One region of the Nonomuraea gerenzanensis genome, then DNA from elsewhere that is predicted to be linked to it. Evidence: riboswitches for the same ligand, from Rfam matches in the RefSeq annotation. Region 1 holds a riboswitch; the other holds the start of a gene.
The links. A riboswitch is a leader RNA that binds a small molecule or an ion and turns the genes downstream of it on or off. The one in region 1 is predicted to bind S-adenosylmethionine.
Positions count from the first base shown of each region.

Region 2: linked by a shared signal. The riboswitch ahead of thrC (threonine synthase) and the one ahead of LCN96_RS55035 (aminotransferase class V-fold PLP-dependent enzyme) in region 1 are both predicted to bind S-adenosylmethionine.

Region 1 covers NZ_CP084058.1:11,798,780-11,803,187, reverse strand. The annotation lists gene LCN96_RS55045 (NADH-quinone oxidoreductase subunit D) at 1-533, opposite strand, end outside; gene LCN96_RS55040 (DoxX family protein) at 657-1,325, shown strand; gene LCN96_RS55035 (aminotransferase class V-fold PLP-dependent enzyme) at 1,332-2,621, opposite strand; SAM riboswitch class IV at 2,667-2,782, opposite strand; gene LCN96_RS55030 (TerC family protein) at 2,904-3,644, shown strand; gene LCN96_RS55025 (cytochrome P450) at 3,674-4,408, shown strand, end outside.
Region 2 covers NZ_CP084058.1:11,291,146-11,295,553, forward strand. The annotation lists gene groL (chaperonin GroEL) at 1-133, opposite strand, end outside; gene LCN96_RS52560 (cold-shock protein) at 461-661, opposite strand; gene LCN96_RS52565 (MoaD/ThiS family protein) at 904-1,179, opposite strand; gene thrC (threonine synthase) at 1,204-2,439, opposite strand; SAM riboswitch class I at 2,453-2,594, opposite strand; gene LCN96_RS52575 (RNA polymerase sigma factor) at 2,674-3,228, opposite strand; gene LCN96_RS52580 (alpha,alpha-trehalose-phosphate synthase (UDP-forming)) at 3,388-4,408, shown strand, end outside.

The DNA.
Region 1 (4,408 bases):
TACGGCAGGTCCTCCTTGAGCCCGCCGACCCGGTTGAACATGTAGTGCATGCGCCCGCCGGAGATCTCCTCCATCACGGCCTGGATGCGCTCGCGCTCGTTGAAGGAGTAGAACAGCGGCGTCATCGCACCCAGCTCCAGCGGGTAGGAGCCGAGGAACATCAGGTGGTTGAGCGCCCGGTTGAGCTCGGCCAGCAGCGTACGCGCCCACACGGCCCGCACCGGCGGCTCCATGCCCAGCATGCGCTCGGCGGCGAGCACCACGCCCAGCTCGTTGGCGAAGCCCGACAGCCAGTCGTGCCGGTTGGCCAGCATGATGATCTGACGGTAGTCGCGCACCTCGAACAGCTTCTCCGCGCCCCGGTGCATGTAGCCGATGATCGGCTCGGCGGTGGCGATGCGCTCACCGTCGAGCGTCAGGCGCAGCCGCAGCACGCCGTGGGTGGACGGGTGCTGGGGGCCGATGTTGAGGATCATGTCCTCGGTGGCCAGCTCTTTCGCGCCCGCGCCGATTCCGACCACACGTTCCGTCATACGGGCCATGCTGCCACCGACCTCGGTGGTGATCCAGCGCGGGGGCGGGTCAAGAGATGGTATGGAAACGCATCGTGAAGCCGGACATGGGGAGGAATACCGGGAACGGGGGGAGAAAACACCATGAAGAGAGTTCTCTTTGATGTCGCGGCCCTGATCGCGCGGGTCGCGACCGGCGTGATCTTCGTGGCGCACGGCTGGCAGAAGTGGCAGAGCGGGCTCGGCGCCACGACACAGGGTTTCAGGGAGATGGGCATCCCGATGCCCGAGCTGGCCGCCGGGTACGCCACGGTCGTCGAGACGGTCGGCGGCATCTTCCTGATCCTGGGCCTGCTGGTACGCCCGGTGGCGCTGCTGTTGCTGATCAACATGCTCGGTGCCATCGCGTTCGTGCACGGTGGCAAGGGCGTGATGGTCGGCGAGGGCGGCTGGGAGCTCACCGGCGCGCTCGGCGCGCTCAGCCTGCTGTTCCTGGCGCTGGGCGGCGGCCGGATCGGCCTGGACGGCATCCTCGGCGCGATGTTCCGCAGGCGCTCCGAACGGCGTGCGGCCGAGGAGGAGCTCACCGCGTACCGGCCGGGCGGGACGACCAGCGGCACGGCGGGCGGCCTGGCCGGCACCACGCCCGCGGGCGGGCCCACGACCCCGGCCCACACGCCGGGCGAGGCGCCCGAGGTGCCCAGGCAGCCCAGCGCACCCAGCTCCGGCAGGCTCAACGACGAGGACATGCGGGACATCGACGCCCTCGTCTCCGACGAGCCCACGGAGCACCGCAAGCCGCCGAACCGGTGACGGCGCTCAGCGGCGCGCGACCAGGTCACGCACGGCCTCGATCAGCCGGTCCACGTGCTCCTGCGTGGTGCCGATCCCGATCGAGGCCCGCACGGCGGAGGCGGTGTCGTCGTCGCAGCCCCCGTCGGACGTCTCCAGCAGGTGCCGCACGAACGGGTGCGCGCAGAACTTGCCGTCACGCACCCCGATGCCGTACTCGCCGGACAGCGCCTCGGCCACCTCGCGGGCCGAGTACCCGGCCACGGTGAACGACACGATGCCGACCCGCGGGTGGTCGTCCCCCCACAGCGACAGCTCCCGTACGCCCGCGACCGAGGCCAGCCCGGCCCGCAGCCGCGCGATCAGCCGCTCCTCCTCGCGCACCAGCTCCGTCCACCCGGTGGCGCTCAGCGCGTCGCAGGCGGCGGCCAGGGCGATGGCGCCCAGCACGTTCGGGGTGCCCGCCTCGTGCCGCGGCTCCGGGTCGTCGTGCCACTCGACCTCCTCCGCGACCGAGCGCACCGCGCCCCCGCCCGCGAGGTACGGCTTGCCCTCTGCCAGCCAGTCCCGGCGCCCGATCAGCACCCCAGCGCCGAACGGCGCGTACAGCTTGTGCCCGGAGAAGGCCACGTAGTCCAGGTCGAGCGCCGTCAGGTTGAGCTTGCGATGCGGTACGAGCTGCGCCGCGTCCACCAGGATGCGGGCCCCGTGCCGGTGCGCGATGTGCGCCAGGGCGGCGATCGGCCACAGCTCGCCGGTCACGTTGGAGGCGGCGGTGACCACGAGCAGCTTCGGCCCGTCGATCCCGGCCAGCGCCTCGTCGGCGGCGCGCACGGCCTCGCCGGGGAAGGCGGGCGGCGCCAGCCGGACGGCCTTGGGCCAGGGCAGCAGGGAGGCGTGGTGCTCGGTGTCGAAGACCACGGTGGTGGTGCCCTCGGGCAGGCAGCCGGCCAGCAGGTTCGTGGCGTCGGTGGTGTTGCGGGTGAAGATCACGGCGTCGTCGGGGCGGGCGCCGGCGAAGGCCCTGACCGTGTGGCGGGCCTGCTCGTAGCGGGCGGTGGTGAGCTGCGAGGCGTAGCCGGCGCCGCGGTGGACGCTGGAGTAGGCCGGGAGCGCGGCGGCGACGGCGGCGCTGACCGGCTCCAGACAGGGCGCGCTGGCCGCGTAGTCCAGGTTGGCGTACCCGACCAGCCTGCCGCCCTTGACGGGCACCTCCAGGTCGGCGCCGAGCACGGCGGGGATGGGCCGGCTCGTCGAGGCGGCGGGAGCGGACTCGGCGGCGTCACGGGCGGAATCGAAGATCGTCAGCGTGGACACGGCATGCCTCCTGCAGGGTCATCGGACCCCTGGGAGCAGCCACGGAGCCCGCGCTTGCCCGCCACACCTCGTGACGGACCAGGTCTTCACCCGGGGCACCCCGCCGCGGACGCGAGGGTTGCCGGCCAGCTAGCCGGGGCTTGTCGCTGGCACTCATGACCTACAGCCGGAACTATAACCGACACCGGGGCGGAAAACGCAAGACCGCGAACTATTGCCGCCCATGACTCGTTGCTACCGGGAAACCCCCGTCAAGTCCCCCTGAGTCATGGAGGTGAGCAGATGTTGGACTGGGTGACCGACCCGAACATCTGGATCGGCTTCTTCACCCTTGTCGCCCTGGAGATCGTCCTCGGGATCGACAACATCATCTTCATCTCCATCCTGGCCGGCAAACTGCCCCCCGAACAGCGCGACCGGGCGCGGGTGCTCGGCCTGGCCGCGGCCCTGATCAGCCGGCTGCTCCTGCTGCTCGCGCTGTCGTGGGTGGTCCAGCTCACCGAGCCGCTGTTCACCGTCCTGGGGCAGGAGATCTCGGGACGAGATCTGATCCTGCTGCTCGGCGGCCTGTTCCTGCTGGGCAAGAGCGTCACGGAGATCCACCACAGCATGGAGGGGCCGGCCAAGGACGGCAAGCAGGCCGCCGCCGCCTCCTTCACCTCGGTGATCCTGCAGATCATGGTGCTGGACATCGTGTTCTCGCTGGACTCGGTGATCACCGCCGTCGGGATGGTGAACAACATCGGCGTGATGGTCGCGGCCGTCGTCGTGTCCGTGCTGGTGATGCTGGTGGCCTCCGGGCCGATCAGCCGGTTCGTGGAGAGCCACCCGAGCATCAAGATGCTGGCGCTGGCGTTCCTGGTGCTGATCGGCGTGGTGCTCGTCGCGGAGGGCCTGGAGCAGCACATCGAGAAGGGCTTCATCTACTTCGCGATGGCGTTCTCGGTCGTCGTGGAGCTGCTCAACATCAGGATGCGGAGCAGGCACGCCAAGCATGAGGGGGACGCTCCTAAGATGAAATAGTGGGCTTTGATCCTTGGAATCCGGATTTTGTGGCTTATCCCTACCGGGTCTACGACGAGCTGAGGCGCGAGGCGCCCGTCAGCTACTTCGAGCCGACGGGCCAGTGGCTCATCGCGCGGCACGCCGACGTGAACGCGCTGCTCAGAGACCGCCGGTTGGGCCGCTCCTACCTGCACGTGGCCACTCACGAGGAGTTCGGCAGGCCGCCGGAGCCGGAGTTCCAGGAGCCGTTCTGGCGGGTGATCAGAGCGGGCATGCTGGACGTGGAGCCGCCGGTGCACACCAGGTTGCGCCGGCTGGTCTCCAAGGCGTTCACCCCGCGCATGGTCGAGTCGCTGCGTCCCCGCGTCCGGGCCATCGCCGAGGGCCTCGTGGACGCGTACGTGGCCAAGGGCGGCGGCGACCTGATCGCCGAGGTGGCCGAGCCGCTCCCGGTCACCGTGATCGCGGAGATGCTCGGCATCCCCGACCAGGATCGCCACCTGCTGCGCCCCTGGTCCGCCGACATCTGCGGCATGTACGAGCTCAACCCGTCGCCCGAGGCCCAGCACACCGCGGTCCGCGCGGCCTCGGAGTTCTCCGGCTACCTCAGGAGCCTGGCCGCCCAGCGCCGCCGCGACCCCGGCGACGACCTGGTCAGCGCGCTCACCCAGATCGACGAGCTGACCGAGGACGAGCTGGTCGGCACCTGCGTGCTGCTGCTCAACGCCGGTCACGAGGCCACCGTGAACGTGACGGGCAACGGCTGGTGGTCCCTGTTCAGG
Region 2 (4,408 bases), 510 kb from region 1:
CCCACTTCTTCTCCAGTACGACGTTGCGGCCCTTGGGGCCGAGGGTCACCTTGACGGCGTCGGCGAGCTGGTTCATACCGCGCTCGAGACCGCGCCGGGCGTCCTCGTCAAACGCGATCATCTTGGCTGCCATAAGGCTAGACCTCCCAGATGCAGGGTGGCTTGTCGTGGACCGAGCCGACGCCCGCGACGGCATGGGTCCACATCTCCGTGCGGCAGACCCCATCGTCTCGATCCGGTCGTTGGCACTCTGCTGCACAGAGTGCCAACGAACTGTTTAGCACTCTACCCTGCCGAGTGCAAGCGAACGCCACTCCGCCCGGCATTCCCGCCCAGGTCAGTCAGTCGGTGCGGCGAGCCGCGGGAGCGACCCGCCGCACACGAGTCGGCGAAAGAGAGGTGACGGCTCGCACGGACTGCGTTGCCGTGCGATCCCGTCCGGTGCACACCAGCTCGACGTTCAGACCGCGCGGACGGACTCCGCCTGCGGCCCCTTCTGGCCCTGCGTGATCTCGAACTCGACACGCTGCCCCTGTTCGAGAGAGCGGTACCCGTCCATCAGGATCGCTGAGTAATGGACGAATACATCTTTACCACCGTCTACCGCGATGAAGCCGTAGCCCTTGTCCGCGTTGAACCACTTGACGGTGCCCTGCGCCACTTCCGACTCCTCTTACTGGTCTCCCAGATCTCGCCCATTCCTCCGCGGGACCTGTAATCGTATGACTTAACGGAAAAGCAGCCAGACGATCGCCCTCGACCATACCTGTGGCACGGGGTTTGGCAACAGAGTCAATCCGCAAACCGCCTATTTCTTCGCAGTACGGGTGGTTCAACGTTGAATTGCCCCTGGAAAAGGAGAAGGCGCCCACTAGGGGCGCCTTCAAGGGTGGGTCTGCGGGCTCAGCCGCCCGCGACCGCCGGGATGATGGAGATCTGAGTGCCCTCAGGGGCTGGAGTGTCGAGCCCTTCGGCGAAACGGACGTCCTCTTCCCCAACGTAAACGTTGACGAAACGACGAATCTTGCCCGATTCATCCAGAATTCTCGCGCCGATCCCCGGGTAGTCGGAGTCGAGCTTGGCGAGCACGTCACGAAGAGTCGCGCCCTCGCCACTGACCTCCGCGTTCCCCCCGGTGTATGTGCGCAGAATGGTGGGAATCCGCACAGAAACGCTCATGGTACTAATCGCCTTTCCTGGTTGTCAGACAGTCGCGCGGAACGCGTCGAGAGAGGGCTTGATCACGGCCGTGGGCTGCACGGACTCGCCGCCGAGCACGTCGAGCGTCTTCAGCCCGTCGCCGGTGTTGAGCACCACGGTCTCCGCCTCGGGGTCGAGCACCCCGCTCTCGGTGAGCTTCTTCAGCACGCCGACGGTGACCCCGCCGGCGGTCTCGGCGAAGATGCCCTCGGTCGAGGCCAGCAGCTTCATCGCGGCCACGATCTCGGCGTCCGTGACGTCCTCGACGCCACCTCCGGTGCGCCGGGCGATGTCCAGCACGTACGGCCCGTCGGCGGGGTTGCCGATGGCCAGCGACTTGGCGATGGTGTCGGGCTTGACCGGCTGCACGACGTCGTGGCCGGCCTTGTAGGCGGTGGAGACCGGCGAGCACCCGGCGGCCTGGGCCCCGAACACCTTGTACGGGGTGTCCTCCACCAGGCCCAGCTTGATCAGCTCCTTGAAGCCCTTGTCGATCTTCGTGAGCTGCGAGCCGGAGGCGATGGGGATGATGATCTGCTCCGGCAGCCGCCAGCCGAGCTGCTCGGCGATCTCGTACGCGAGCGTCTTGGAGCCCTCGGCGTAGTACGGCCGCAGGTTCACGTTGACGAAGCCCCACTTGTCGCCCATGGGGTCGCCGATCAGCTCCGAGCAGAACCGGTTGACCTCGTCGTAGGTGCCGTCGATGCCGATCAGCCGCCCGCCGAACACGCGCGCCATGGTGATCTTGGCTTGCTCCAGGTTGGCCGGGATGAACACGCACGCGTCGAGCCCGGCCCGCGCGGCGGCGGCGGTGACGGCGCCGGCGAGGTTGCCCGTGGAGGAGCAGGAGAGCGTGTGAAAGCCGAAGTTGCGCGCCGCCTCGACGGCCATGGCCACGACCCGGTCCTTGAAGGAGTGGGTGGGGTTGCCGGAGTCGTCCTTCACGTAAAGGGACTTGATGCCGAGCGCGCGGCCCAGGTTTCCGGCCTTGACCAATTTCGTCCAACCGGGGTTCATATTCGGCTTACTGGCCACGTCCGAGGGAACGGGCAGCAGCGAGCGGTAACGCCAGATGTTGGCGGGACCCGATTCGATCTCCGCGCGGGTCACGTCACCGAAGTCGTAGGCCGCCTCCAGCGGCCCGAAACACTCCTGGCACGCGAAGCTGGGGCCCAGCGGGTAGCGGGCGCCGCACTCGCGGCAGGACAGAGCGACGGCAGGACCAAAGTCGAGCGACATGAAGCGAGGCCTTCCCTCATCTTCGCCCACGGCCACCTTGACCGCGAACCGGAATTGGCACCTTGTCCCGGTCGGCCTCGCCAGGTCGCGAGTCGAAAGCCGGGAGGGTTGCCGGGGCTTCGCAGGGCCGGTCCCTCCACCCCTCTGGATGAGCAATATGAAGTTGTTGAAATGGACTCTACCCGCTTAAGTGCCCGAAATTACCACCCGTCTCAACATGCGAGACAAGCAGTCTCAGCGATAGTCCTCGCCCAGCACACCCTGCACGTATTTACGGGCCTGATGGATCCGCGACTTCGCCGTGCCCAGCGGGATGTTCAGCTGCTCGGCCACCTCGTTGTAGTCGAGCTGGACGATGTCGCGCAACACGAGGGCTTGCGCCAGGTCCGGCTTGTCGGCCTCCAGCGCCTCCATCGCGTCGAGCAGGTCGAGCCGCGAGCCCGCGATCACGCTGACCCGCCGCACGTCCGGCTTCTGCATGGGCAGCTCGTCGGAGGTCTGCTCGGCCGCCCTGCGCTTCAGCGACCGGTACGTCGTACGCGCGCAGTTGGCCGTCACGATGTGCAACCACGTGCTGAACCTGGCCCGCCCCTCGAACCGGCCGATGTTACGCGCCACCGCCAGCAACGTGTCCTGCGAGGCCTCCTCCGCGTCCTGGTGATAGGGGAGGATCCGGGCACAGTGCCGCATCACGTCCGGCTCGATCCGCGCGAGCAGCTCGCCAAGTGCACGATGATCTCCCGCGGCAGCGGAGCGGGCGAGTTCCTCGGTTAGCTCATCAAGCGCCATAGCTGGGATCCTATGATCGAAGGGAGCCGAGTTGCCTACTTCCCTTCCCGAACGCGATGGAAGGGAGCCCGACGACAGCGGACCACCCGCCTCTGCCCTGCCCCGCAGGGGTCCCGTTCCCTCCCCGTCCGAAGGCGGGGGCATCTCCGGGGGTGCTCGATGAACAGCGTCCTGCTGGCCTCCAACAGAGGGCCTGTCTCCTTCACCGTCTCCGACGACGGTGAGCTGACGATGCGGCGCGGCGGCGGCGGCCTCGTCTCCGGGTTGTCGGGGGTGGCCAAGGACGACGGCGTGCTCTGGGTCTGCGCCGCGCTGTCCGACGGCGACCGCAGCGCCGTCCGCCTGGCCGCGGGCGGCCGCATCGACCACGCCGGCTACGACACGGGGCCGCTGCGGATGCTGGACATCCCGCCCGCCACCTTCCACCGCGCCTACAACGCCGTGGCCAACTCCACCCTGTGGTTCGTCAACCACCTGCTCTACGACATCCCCAATTCCCCCAACTTCGGCACCAGGTTCGAGCGCGAGTGGGAGTCCTACCGCGACTACAACGGCGCCTTCGCGCTGGCGCTGGCCGAGGAGTCCGGGCACGGCGCCCGCGTGATGGTGCAGGACTACCACCTGACGCTGACCCCCGCCATGCTCCGCGCCGAGCGGCCCGACCTGCGCATCGCGCACTTCAGCCACACCCCGTGGGCGCCGCCCGAATACTTCTCCCTGCTGCCCGACGACGTGGCGGGCGAGGTCCTGGAAGGCATCCTGGGGGCCGATCACGCCGGGTTCCTCACCGACAGGTGGGCGCAGGCGTTCATGGACTGCTGCGAGCGGCTCCTGGGCGCGGAGGCCGACCGGGTGGGGCGCAGCGTCACGTACGAGGGCAGGACGACCCGCATCGGCGTGCACAGCCTCGGCGTCGACGGCGAGGCCCTGTGGCGGCGGGCCTGCGAGCCCGACGTCGAGTCGCACATGACCGCCCTGCGGGACCAGGTCGGCGACCGCAAGCTGATCGTCCGCATCGACCGCACCGAGCTGTCCAAGAACATCGTGCGCGGCCTGATCGCCTACCGCGAGTTCCTCGCCGCCCACCCCGAGTGGCACGGCCGCGTCGTGCACCTGGCCTTCGCCTACCCCAGCCGCCACGACCTGCCCGAGTACCGCGAGTACACCGCCTCGGTGCAGC